Regions from separate parts of the Psychrobacillus sp. NPDC093180 genome, predicted to be linked through region 1. Evidence: riboswitches for the same ligand, from Rfam matches in the RefSeq annotation. Region 1 holds a riboswitch; each other region holds the start of a gene.
The links. Region 1 has a riboswitch for cobalamin ahead of ACIP9W_RS14595 (ribonucleoside-diphosphate reductase subunit alpha). Riboswitches for the same ligand answer to the same signal wherever they lie in the genome.
Positions count from the first base shown of each region.

Region 1 (3,261 bases):
AATTCCACGATATCTTGCATTCGTGCGCTCTGCTTGCGGTACCGGAATCATATTCAAGTCGATTACATTGTCGAGCATACGAACTTGGATGTTGATTAAGCGTTCCAAAACATTCGCTGGGACTGCTCGTCCAAGATTTATAGAGGATAAATTACATACAACAAAATCACCTGCTTTTCGACGTGTTACGATAACATCGTCCTCTAATTGAATCGATTCAAACGACGTAGCGCTTTGGTTTTGGAAAATTTCTGTACATAAATTACTGCTATAAACCATACCTGCATGCTTGTTCGGATTACTGCGATTCACTTCATCACGATAAAACATAAACGGTACACCTGTTTCTAGTTGAGAACGCATAATACGTTTCATCAGGTCGATTGCAGGAACCGTTTCACGAGATAAACGACTGTCATTTACACACTCCATGTATTTTTCTCGGAATGATCCTTCTCCACGTTTCTCATCATAAAAGTCTTCTAGTGAGTATCCCTTTAGTTGGCGTACTTCATGTGGGTCAAATAAATGCCACTCCTGTCGAGCATCTACCTTTTCCATAAATAAATCCGGTAAGCATACACCCGTGAAAATATCATGTGCACGAAGTCGATCATCTCCATTGTTCAAGCGTAAGTCTAGAAACGTGAAAATGTCTTTATGCCAAACGTCCAAGTAAACAGCAATTGCACCCTGACGCTGTCCGAGCTGATCCACGCTTACTGCTGTGTTATTTAATTGTTTAATCCAAGGAAGTACTCCGCTGGATGCACCTACAAATCCTCTAATCGACGAACCACGGCTACGTACTTTTCCCATATACACGCCAATTCCGCCACCGAATTTGGATAGTGTCGCAATGTCTGTGTTGCTGTCATATATTCCTTGTAGACTATCATCTACCGTATCGATAAAGCAACTGGAAAGCTGTCCGTGAGGCTTTCCGGCATTCGACAGGGTTGGTGTTGCTACAGTCATATATAAATTACTCATTGCCCAGTAAGATTCTTTTATTTTTGCAAGACGATTTTCTTTCTCGTCTTTCATCAATGTCATTGCAATCATCATCCAACGCTCTTGTGGAAGCTCTACGATAGAATTATCAAAGTCTTTTGCAACGTATCGATCTAGCAATGTTTTTAAAGCAATATAAGTGAATAAATAATCACGCTCTGGAACTATAATTTCAGCTAATTGTTGCAGTTCTTCTTGTGAATAAGCTTCTGCTATACGTTTGTCGTATAGCCCTTTTGCAACTAAAGCTTGTACATTGCTTGCGAATTTTTTATACACTTCCTCTGAAGTCGTCTTTCTAGTTACCGCTATTCTTTCATAGACGTCTGCTAAATAGATGCGGGCTGCTACATATGTCCAATACGTTTCTTGCTCATCTAAAAAGCTTAATGCTTCTAGCGACATCGACTTAGCCCATGCGGATGTCGTCCCTTCTGGATGTTTCGCTGTCCATTTTTCATGTACTCTCACTAGTGGAGCAATGTTTGCTTCGCCAAATTCATTTATTAATTGGTGTAATAGCTCTTGTTTTGTTGTGTTGGATATCGTCGTCATATTTTTTCCTCCTTAGTTAATCGGTACGTACACTGTGGGGACGCAAAAAAGCGATGTCTCGAGCCTCTTCGGCTGAGTCATCGCTCAAAATTTAAAAAGTAGGAAACAATAGGACAATCCCATCCGAATGATTGAGAAAGAGTCCTTCGCCTCCACCTCTCAACCCCCGAAGAAAGTGTTGCTTCATACGAGAATTAGGCAGGTCTACTGGCTCGTGTTTCATCCTTCTGTCTTCCTTCCCACGATTGCTCGCAGTGGTTATTTCAACAGTCGTCCACACTTACAGTTGCGGGGACAGCTTCGGTATTGCACCGAATTCCCTTTTAAACCATAATGGTACCTAATTTTCGTTCACATACTATATATTGTGTTTCTAATACTTATATAGCCTAACATATAGTGTTTAAACCTGTACATAGGAAAAAAGGCAGACACTGAAAAATGTCCGCCCACATTTATTACATAAATACAATAACCGCTAGCACTGCCGCTAACACAAGACGATAAATTGCAAATGGCATTAATTTTATCCGTGAAATTAGTTTTAAGAAAAACTTGATGGAAATTAGTGCGAATACAAATGCACTGATAAACCCTACTGCATAAAAGCCCATATCATTCATATTAATATGTTCCCAGTTTTTCAAAACAGATACTAAACTTGCCCCGGCCATAATTGGCACAGCCATGATGAAAGTAAAATCGGCTGCTGTTTTATGACTCATTCCGAATAATACACCACCTGAAATCGTTGCACCTGAGCGGGAAAAACCTGGCCATAATGATAGACATTGAACCAATCCCACTTTAAATGCCTGTGCATATGTAATTTGGTCCAGACTAACGATTTTCGGTTTTTTCGGTCCAAACTTATCTGCAATAATCATTAAAATAGATCCAGCTACAAGACTATATATAACTGTTTTTACACCAAATAGATTATCGTCAATAAAATCTTTAAGCGCGAATCCTAAAATAACAGCAGGAAGCATTCCAACAATCACATGTAGCAAGTTGAACTGTTTGCTCGACTCTTCGCTATCTAGTTTATACAATCCCACTAAACTAAATAGTCGCTTCCACATAACAACAACTACTGCTAAAATGGAGCCCAATTGTACAACAATTTTAAACGTATTTGCTGAATACATCCCTAAAAATTCTTCCGTTTTTAACCACATATCATCCACAATAATCATATGACCTGTAGAGGAAACTGGCGCAAATTCTGTCATACCCTCAACAAAACCTAATATTAATGCTCTTAATAATTCTAGAAATTCCATAAGATCTCCTTAGTCACGTTTTTTAAAATACCAAATAAGAAATGCGATACCTACAACAGCTAAAATTGCATATACAATATTGGAGTAAATATCCATATACCCTACTATTTCATCCCAATTCTCCCCGACTGCTGCTCCAACCGAAACTAAAATCGTATTCCAAATAAGCGTTCCAAGCGTCGTGAACAACAAAAATAAGCTAAACTTCATATTCGACATACCAGCAGGAATCGATATTAAGCTTCTAACAAGCGGAACTAATCTTCCAAAAAACACTGCCCACACACCATACTTATCGAACCAAGCATCTGCCTTATGAATGTCTTTAATCGTCAACCTTAAAAACTTTCCATACTTCTGCACTATTTTCTCTAAACGCTCTACATCTAAAAGTGTACCTATCCAA
Region 1 covers NZ_JBIVOJ010000009.1:93,464-96,724, forward strand. The annotation lists gene ACIP9W_RS14595 (ribonucleoside-diphosphate reductase subunit alpha) at 1-1,569, opposite strand, end outside; cobalamin riboswitch at 1,750-1,928, opposite strand; gene ACIP9W_RS14600 (undecaprenyl-diphosphate phosphatase) at 2,028-2,855, opposite strand; gene ACIP9W_RS14605 (DedA family protein) at 2,865-3,261, opposite strand, start outside.

Region 2 (3,261 bases), on a different contig from region 1:
CGTAATCTGCTATTTCCTCTAGTGAAATATCTGTTTTCGTTCGCTCGTTTATAGATAACAAGTTAATCTTTCCTTTCGAATGATATTGGTTTAAAATTGATATGGATGTTTTGCAGAACATCCATTTGGCGGCGTGCTTTAAACTACTATTTGTCTATTGGTTTATAACAATGGCGCGTCGCTCGCCTGTATAATGTACCCTCGGTCGGAATAAGCGATTATTTGCATGCTGCTCCATCACATGCGCACATAAACCTACTGTTCTAGAACTATAGAAAATTGGCGTATACAAAGGAATCGGAATACCGAGCATCCAATATACCGGTGCTGCATAATAGTCAAGATTTGGGTAAATGCCTTTTTCTCTCTCCATTATTCTTTCCCCTGCTTCACACATTTGATAAAGAAGATCATCTCCTTTTATCTCACATAATTGACGTAAAGCATCTTTCATGATGGTTGCTCTAGGATCCATTTTTTTCATATAAACTCGATGACCAAATCCCATAATCCGGTCTTTATTAGCCAATTTTGTTTCCAGCACCTTTTCAAATTCTGCTACCGTTTTTGCTTCTAGCAGCATATACATAACCGCTTCATTCGCTCCGCCGTGCAAATTTCCTTTTAGAGAAGCGACTGCTCCAGTAAGTGCACCGTACATATCGGATTTTGTAGAGGCGATCACTCGTGCAGTAAACGTAGAGTTAGGCATTTCATGCTCGCTATACAAAACAAGGGAACGATCAAATATCTGTTCTTCTAACGGGGTAGGTTTTTTACCCGTAATCATATAAAAAAAGTTTGCGCTGTATGATAATTCCGGAAGTGGTGCTATTACATCTTGCTGCTCCAAGACTCTATAGCTATTTGCAACGAGATTCGGAACTTTCCCTAATAGTTTATAAGCCTTTTTCATATTTGCTTCTACTGAGCTATCATCGATTTGTTGATCAAATCCTGCTAAAGCTGACAGTCCTGTGCGTAAAGCGTCCATAGGATGTGTATTAGCAGGTAAAAGCTTAAAGACATCTAGGATTTCGTTTGGTAGATCATATTCCCCTTTTAATATTTCTACTAAAGTTGTTTTTTCTTCTACACTTGGAAGTTCTCCTGCCAGTAACAGGTGAACAATGTCCAGATATTCTTTTGTTTTGGATAACTCAATTAGGTCATAACCTTGAATAACGATTTCTCCTTGTACCGTATCTAAAAAGGAAATTTTTGTTTCTGTTGCCACCACGCCGTCTAAACCTGGATAAAAATCTTTTACTGCTTCCATTTCAATACCTCCCGTTTCCTTTTTCTATTTCTCTCCATTTGAAAGCCCTTACAAACCTTGTGGTTGCGAAAGAAAGTAATCTATGTTCATGTCGATTGTCTATAAAAATAGACAATAAAAAAACAACTTCTTATAAGAAGTTGTTAAGGCACGAAGGAATACTTAAATAAACATGTTTGATGAGAAAACACACCCATTAGTCTCGCACTTAACACCCCCTATCCTCGTAGGTATCGATGCATGCTAAAATAGGCAGGTCTCCTGGCTTATGATCAATGCTCTTCGAACCTTCCCATTTTCTATTCAAGAAAACAGTGGCATTTTCGAATCGCTCCCATACACAGTTGCGGGACAGCGTCGGACTCTAACCGAACTTCCCTTTTAAGCCGAATAGTTAGTCTCTATACGGCACCTATTTCTACACCTATTCAATTTTCTATTCAAACATATCAAATATTCTTAACATTGACAATTGTTTTTTTAGAAACATTTACTATTTTCTGCTTTGAAAAGTTTTAATTTCTATTTTGAAAAAGGTTATAAGATCGATGCATGAAATGTTTTACTCCTAAGAACGTATGCCGTAACTAGCAGATATAATAGAATCTAGTTCTGTCGAAAGGAATTTTATACAATTCCTCTTCCCTTACAAACTGGGCATTTTATATCCATCGGTAAGGGAAGGAATATTTTGATCTTACCTGTCCCTTTACATTTTTGACATACCATTTGTACTTCCTCCCATCGTATCATTTGCTTTGGTCATTTGATCATCTCGAATGGTTCCTTTTTTCTTATAGCGAATTCTTATTGAGTCAATGAGGTGTTCTATTTCCTCTTCATCCAACATATCGATTTTTGCTAACCGTCGAGTAATATATGGTACAAAATCGTCCTCATTTTCTTCTATGGCTTTATTGTCCCTCTCCACTGTGCGCTCAAGGTTTGAAAAATACATAGCCATACTCCCTGTGATAGAGCCGATCAATCCAATGCCAACTAACATTAGAATTCCTGCTATTATTCTACCTCCCATAGTAACGGGGGAAATATCTCCGTATCCTACAGTAGAGACTGTTACAACTGCCCACCAAATAGAATCTAAAAAGCTGTTGATATTCTGATTATGCCCCTTCTCTAATATAAAATTGCTTGTAGCGCCCCATGTTAATACGATGAGAGTGAAAGCAAATACATAGTTTAAGCCACCAGATTTGAAAATACCTTGTAACGTTTTAGAAACCTTCATTATTCGAAACAAACGGACTAGACGCATTAAACGTGCCACTTTAAAAAAAGCATCTAAAGGGATGATAGCTATTAGGTCAAATATATTTTCTTTAACAAACTTCCCTTTATCGGAGGCGATTGATAATCTGATTATGTATTCTATAAAAAAATAGAAGATGAGGCTATAATCTATCCATTTGATTTGTTTAGCTTCTAGGATTTCACTACCAGTATATCCTGCGATAGTTATTGTTAAATATAATAAGATTAATAGAAAGATAAAAAACTCGTAAACAATACTAAATCCCTTTATCTTCATCCGATCACTCTCCAAGTATGTAAAGCACTTTGGGGTACTTTATCTATCATTACCCTATTTTAAATTGAAATATCACTATAAAAGATATATTTATTCTAGAATTAGTTTACCCAGCAGATTGCTTTTGTATTCCTAAACCTTCTTTTCATTATTTCTATCCAAGCAACAAGAGCTAATGTTAAAAAGATATCAATGTCCAGTTATAGCGAAAGCTTGTTGTATCTCAACCCCTTAATAACTAGGAAGCCCGCTAGTCGTATAAAAAAACCGATTTTTCCTAGAGAAAGGAAAGATCGGTTAGTAGTTTCACATCACATTATGTTCTATCCCAAAAACGTTGCTGAGCAATTGCAGAGACAAATTCGTTGCTAAAGTTTGGATTATTATTCGCAAAAATAACACCTACTAGATTATTTTTATCAGAAGCTTTAAT
Region 2 covers NZ_JBIVOJ010000004.1:257,393-260,653, reverse strand. The annotation lists gene ACIP9W_RS08390 (bifunctional 2-methylcitrate dehydratase/aconitate hydratase) at 1-61, opposite strand, end outside; gene mmgD (citrate synthase) at 155-1,279, opposite strand; cobalamin riboswitch at 1,514-1,710, opposite strand; gene ACIP9W_RS08380 (ion transporter) at 1,989-2,828, opposite strand; gene ACIP9W_RS08375 (catalase) at 3,145-3,261, opposite strand, start outside.
Region 2: linked by a shared signal. The riboswitch ahead of mmgD (citrate synthase) and the one ahead of ACIP9W_RS14595 (ribonucleoside-diphosphate reductase subunit alpha) in region 1 are both predicted to bind cobalamin.

Region 3 (3,261 bases), on a different contig from region 1:
ATATGTTTTAGACTCTGATGGAGAGAGATTCTATTCATGAGATGCAGTAACGCAAAAGAAATTAGGACAATTATAAATTGAATACCACCAGTTAATAAAACTAACTTTTCATCCGTTAGTGCTCCTAAATTAGATACGTCCAAAAAGTGAGACATCCATAAACGATCGAATCCTTCACTATAAAACCCAATGAATAAAGCAATAAGGAAAAGCATTCTGATGATAAAACTAGTTTTAGAGTAAAAAATAATTTTCCTCATATTCCCCTTCATGTTTTCCCAGGTAGTTGTTCTCTCCGCCTTACTCAACGGATTAAAATTTTCTTCCTTCATAAATAGAATTAAATACACTGCCAATCCAACCATACAAAGTCCACCAATAACGATTGGTAGATTAATCATATAAAGACCCGTTAATATACTTAGAGGTATTGCTATGACTTGCCCAAGATTACCAGCCTTTGCTCCTTTTATAAATGCTAAGGAAGCTTGCTCTTCCCCTACTTCGTCTGCAATCCAAGCTTGTAAGGAGCCACTAGTAAATGTATAACCAATCCCCCATGCAACTTGCGCTAAAAGCACAGCCATAAAAAATGGGAATAATCCCTCGATTAAAAAGCCAATCCCTATTAAAAAGTACCCAATAATAATGGAGAGCTTCCGGCTTTTTACATCGGAAATTACTCCAGTTGGAATTTCAAATAAAAAAACAGATAGTTCCAAAACAGTCCCTACTAGAACAAGTTGCAATGGATCTAGCATCACAATTTTCACTTGATATAACAAACTTACAGTGAAAATAAATGTAAAAAACAACTGTGATAAAAAACAAGTATAAATATAAACTTGATACGGATTTTTTGTCTTCCATATAGTCATTTTTATCCCTCCCTCCAATTGATTATAAGAAGGGAGAATATCATTTTCTTGTCCAAATTTGCGATTTTTCGCAAATAAAAATTCTTTTGCTTCATCTATGTTATAGTAAAAGAACAACTGAATAACGTGTAGATTTAGGTGCTATTTACCTTTTGTAAAATAGCTTAAAAGGGAAGTTCGGTGAAAAACCAACGCTGTCCCGCAACTGTAAATGGGAGCAATTCTTTCACATCCACTGTTAAATATTAATGGGAAGGGAAAGGAACGCCATGATCATAAGCCAGGAGACCTGCCTATTTCAAGTACACACCAAAACCTACGCGGAATAGGAGGTGTTAAGTGCAGCTATGAACAAGCAACAGCTTGAAATTGCTGCCGTACGAAAAAACGTAATTGGAAAGAAGCATTGGAGGAATCGTCTCCTTTTATTTCACTATGCCGTTTATAGGCATTTTCTTTTCTTTACGCATTATTCGTCACGACAACGATCAACCATATTCATTCACTTGAATTAGCATCTTCCTTTGTAACAACTAAGGGAAGATGCTTTTTATGTTTACGATGGAAAGGAAGTTGGAACATGCCAGTTGGAACAAAAGATTATTACGTAGATGGTATTAAACGTACATTAATGACGAATAGTGTCGCAAATGAATCAATATCACTTACCGCTATTTTAAGATACTACGAAGAAGAAATAAGAAGTTCGCCAAATTTGGATGGAAAAGATAAAGAATTGTACAAACGCAATTTGCAAAAAGCATTCGACCAAACAAAAGATGAAGTTTTTGGAAAGATTGAAGAGTAATAAGTAGAAAAAAAGCGTGCCGAATCAACAAATGACTGGCACGCTCTACAATTAATTATTTATCTATTTGTTTTGACTCCACTAATAGTGTCACCTTTGAAGCTGGGCATCCATATCTACTACAAACAAGATAACTTGTTGTATTCACCTGAACTTTGAGTGAAGGAAGATCTTTTTCTAAATCTGTCACCTCTTCTTGTTTATTAACAAGATAGTTCTCAATTAGAATAGAACCACTTATTATATACAAAAAGGGTTCTTGCCTTCATACCTCTTCCCCTTTACCAATTATAAATCTTGATAATCTCTCTGGTATCTTCCGCCGTCTTTTACTTCTGAATGATATAGCGCTTTTAAAGCGAAACTTTTTTCTAAGTCGTGCTCTTTCATTACTTCTTTCAAACGTTTGGAAAGCTCTGCACTATGTTTTACTAGTTGCTCCATTTTAGACTTCGAGTATTGCATGAGCTATCAACTCCTTTCCATTCAATTTGTCATTAAAGTATAACACTAAGAAAAGTTTTTTCTTATAATCACCATTATTAAAAAATTTACATACATTACTTTGACAAAACAAAAATGAAGTGTTATCCTTGTGAACAAATGTTTCCTAAGGGAAATTTAATGGCACTTAAGAAAAAGGTGATTTTTTTTATTCTAAAAGTTTCCTAAGGGAAATAAAGTAGAGCATAGGAAAAGGGAGGAATTAAAATGAAAAAAATCTTGTTTTTATTCATTACGGCGATTTTGTTAGTGGGGTGTAGCAACAATGCTAGTGGGGATATTGGAAAAGAGACGAAGCCTTTAGTTGTTACAACAACCGGGCAAATTGCGGATGCAGTTAAAGAAATTGCCGGCGACCAAGTAGAAATAAAATCATTAATGGGACCTGGTGTAGATCCTCACCTGTACAAAGCGACACAAGGGGACTTACAAACCTTAGAAAAGGCCGACATCATTTTTTACAACGGTCTAGAACTAGAAGGCAAAATGAGCGACATTTTCGAGAAAATGAAGAAAGAAAAAACGGTTGTCGGGATTGGTGACATAGTCCCACAAGATCAAATACTAAAGGATGAAGCACATCCTGAACTGTCAGATCCACATATTTGGTTTGATATTAACGTATGGGAAATAGCGACAAAAGAACTGACCAAAACACTTTCGGAAGAACTTCCAAACAGTAAAGAAGAATTTGCAAAAAATGAAGAAGCATTTTTTAAAAAATTATCCGATTTGTCTGATTGGACAGATCAACGGATTAGTGAAATTCCCAAAAAACAACGAGTGCTTGTAACAGCACATGATGCATTTAACTACTTTGGAAAAAGCCATGGTATGGAAGTTCGTGGTTTACAAGGATTAAGTACAGATTCTGAGTATGGCTTAAAAGATGTTCAAAATATCGTAGATTTTCTAGTAGATAACAATATTAAAGCTGTTTTCATAGAATCCAGTGTTTCTGACAAAGCAATGAAGGCTGTTATAGAAGGTGCAAAAGAAAAAGGACATACGATTCAAATTGGTGGGGAGCTTTACTCTGATGCCATGGGTGCGGAAGGAACAGAAGAAGGA
Region 3 covers NZ_JBIVOJ010000015.1:92,177-95,437, reverse strand. The annotation lists gene ACIP9W_RS19400 (MFS transporter) at 1-878, opposite strand, end outside; cobalamin riboswitch at 998-1,189, shown strand; gene ACIP9W_RS19395 (hypothetical protein) at 1,459-1,686, shown strand; gene ACIP9W_RS19390 (hypothetical protein) at 1,975-2,151, opposite strand; gene ACIP9W_RS19385 (metal ABC transporter solute-binding protein, Zn/Mn family) at 2,398-3,261, shown strand, end outside.
Region 3: linked by a shared signal. The riboswitch ahead of ACIP9W_RS19395 (hypothetical protein) and the one ahead of ACIP9W_RS14595 (ribonucleoside-diphosphate reductase subunit alpha) in region 1 are both predicted to bind cobalamin.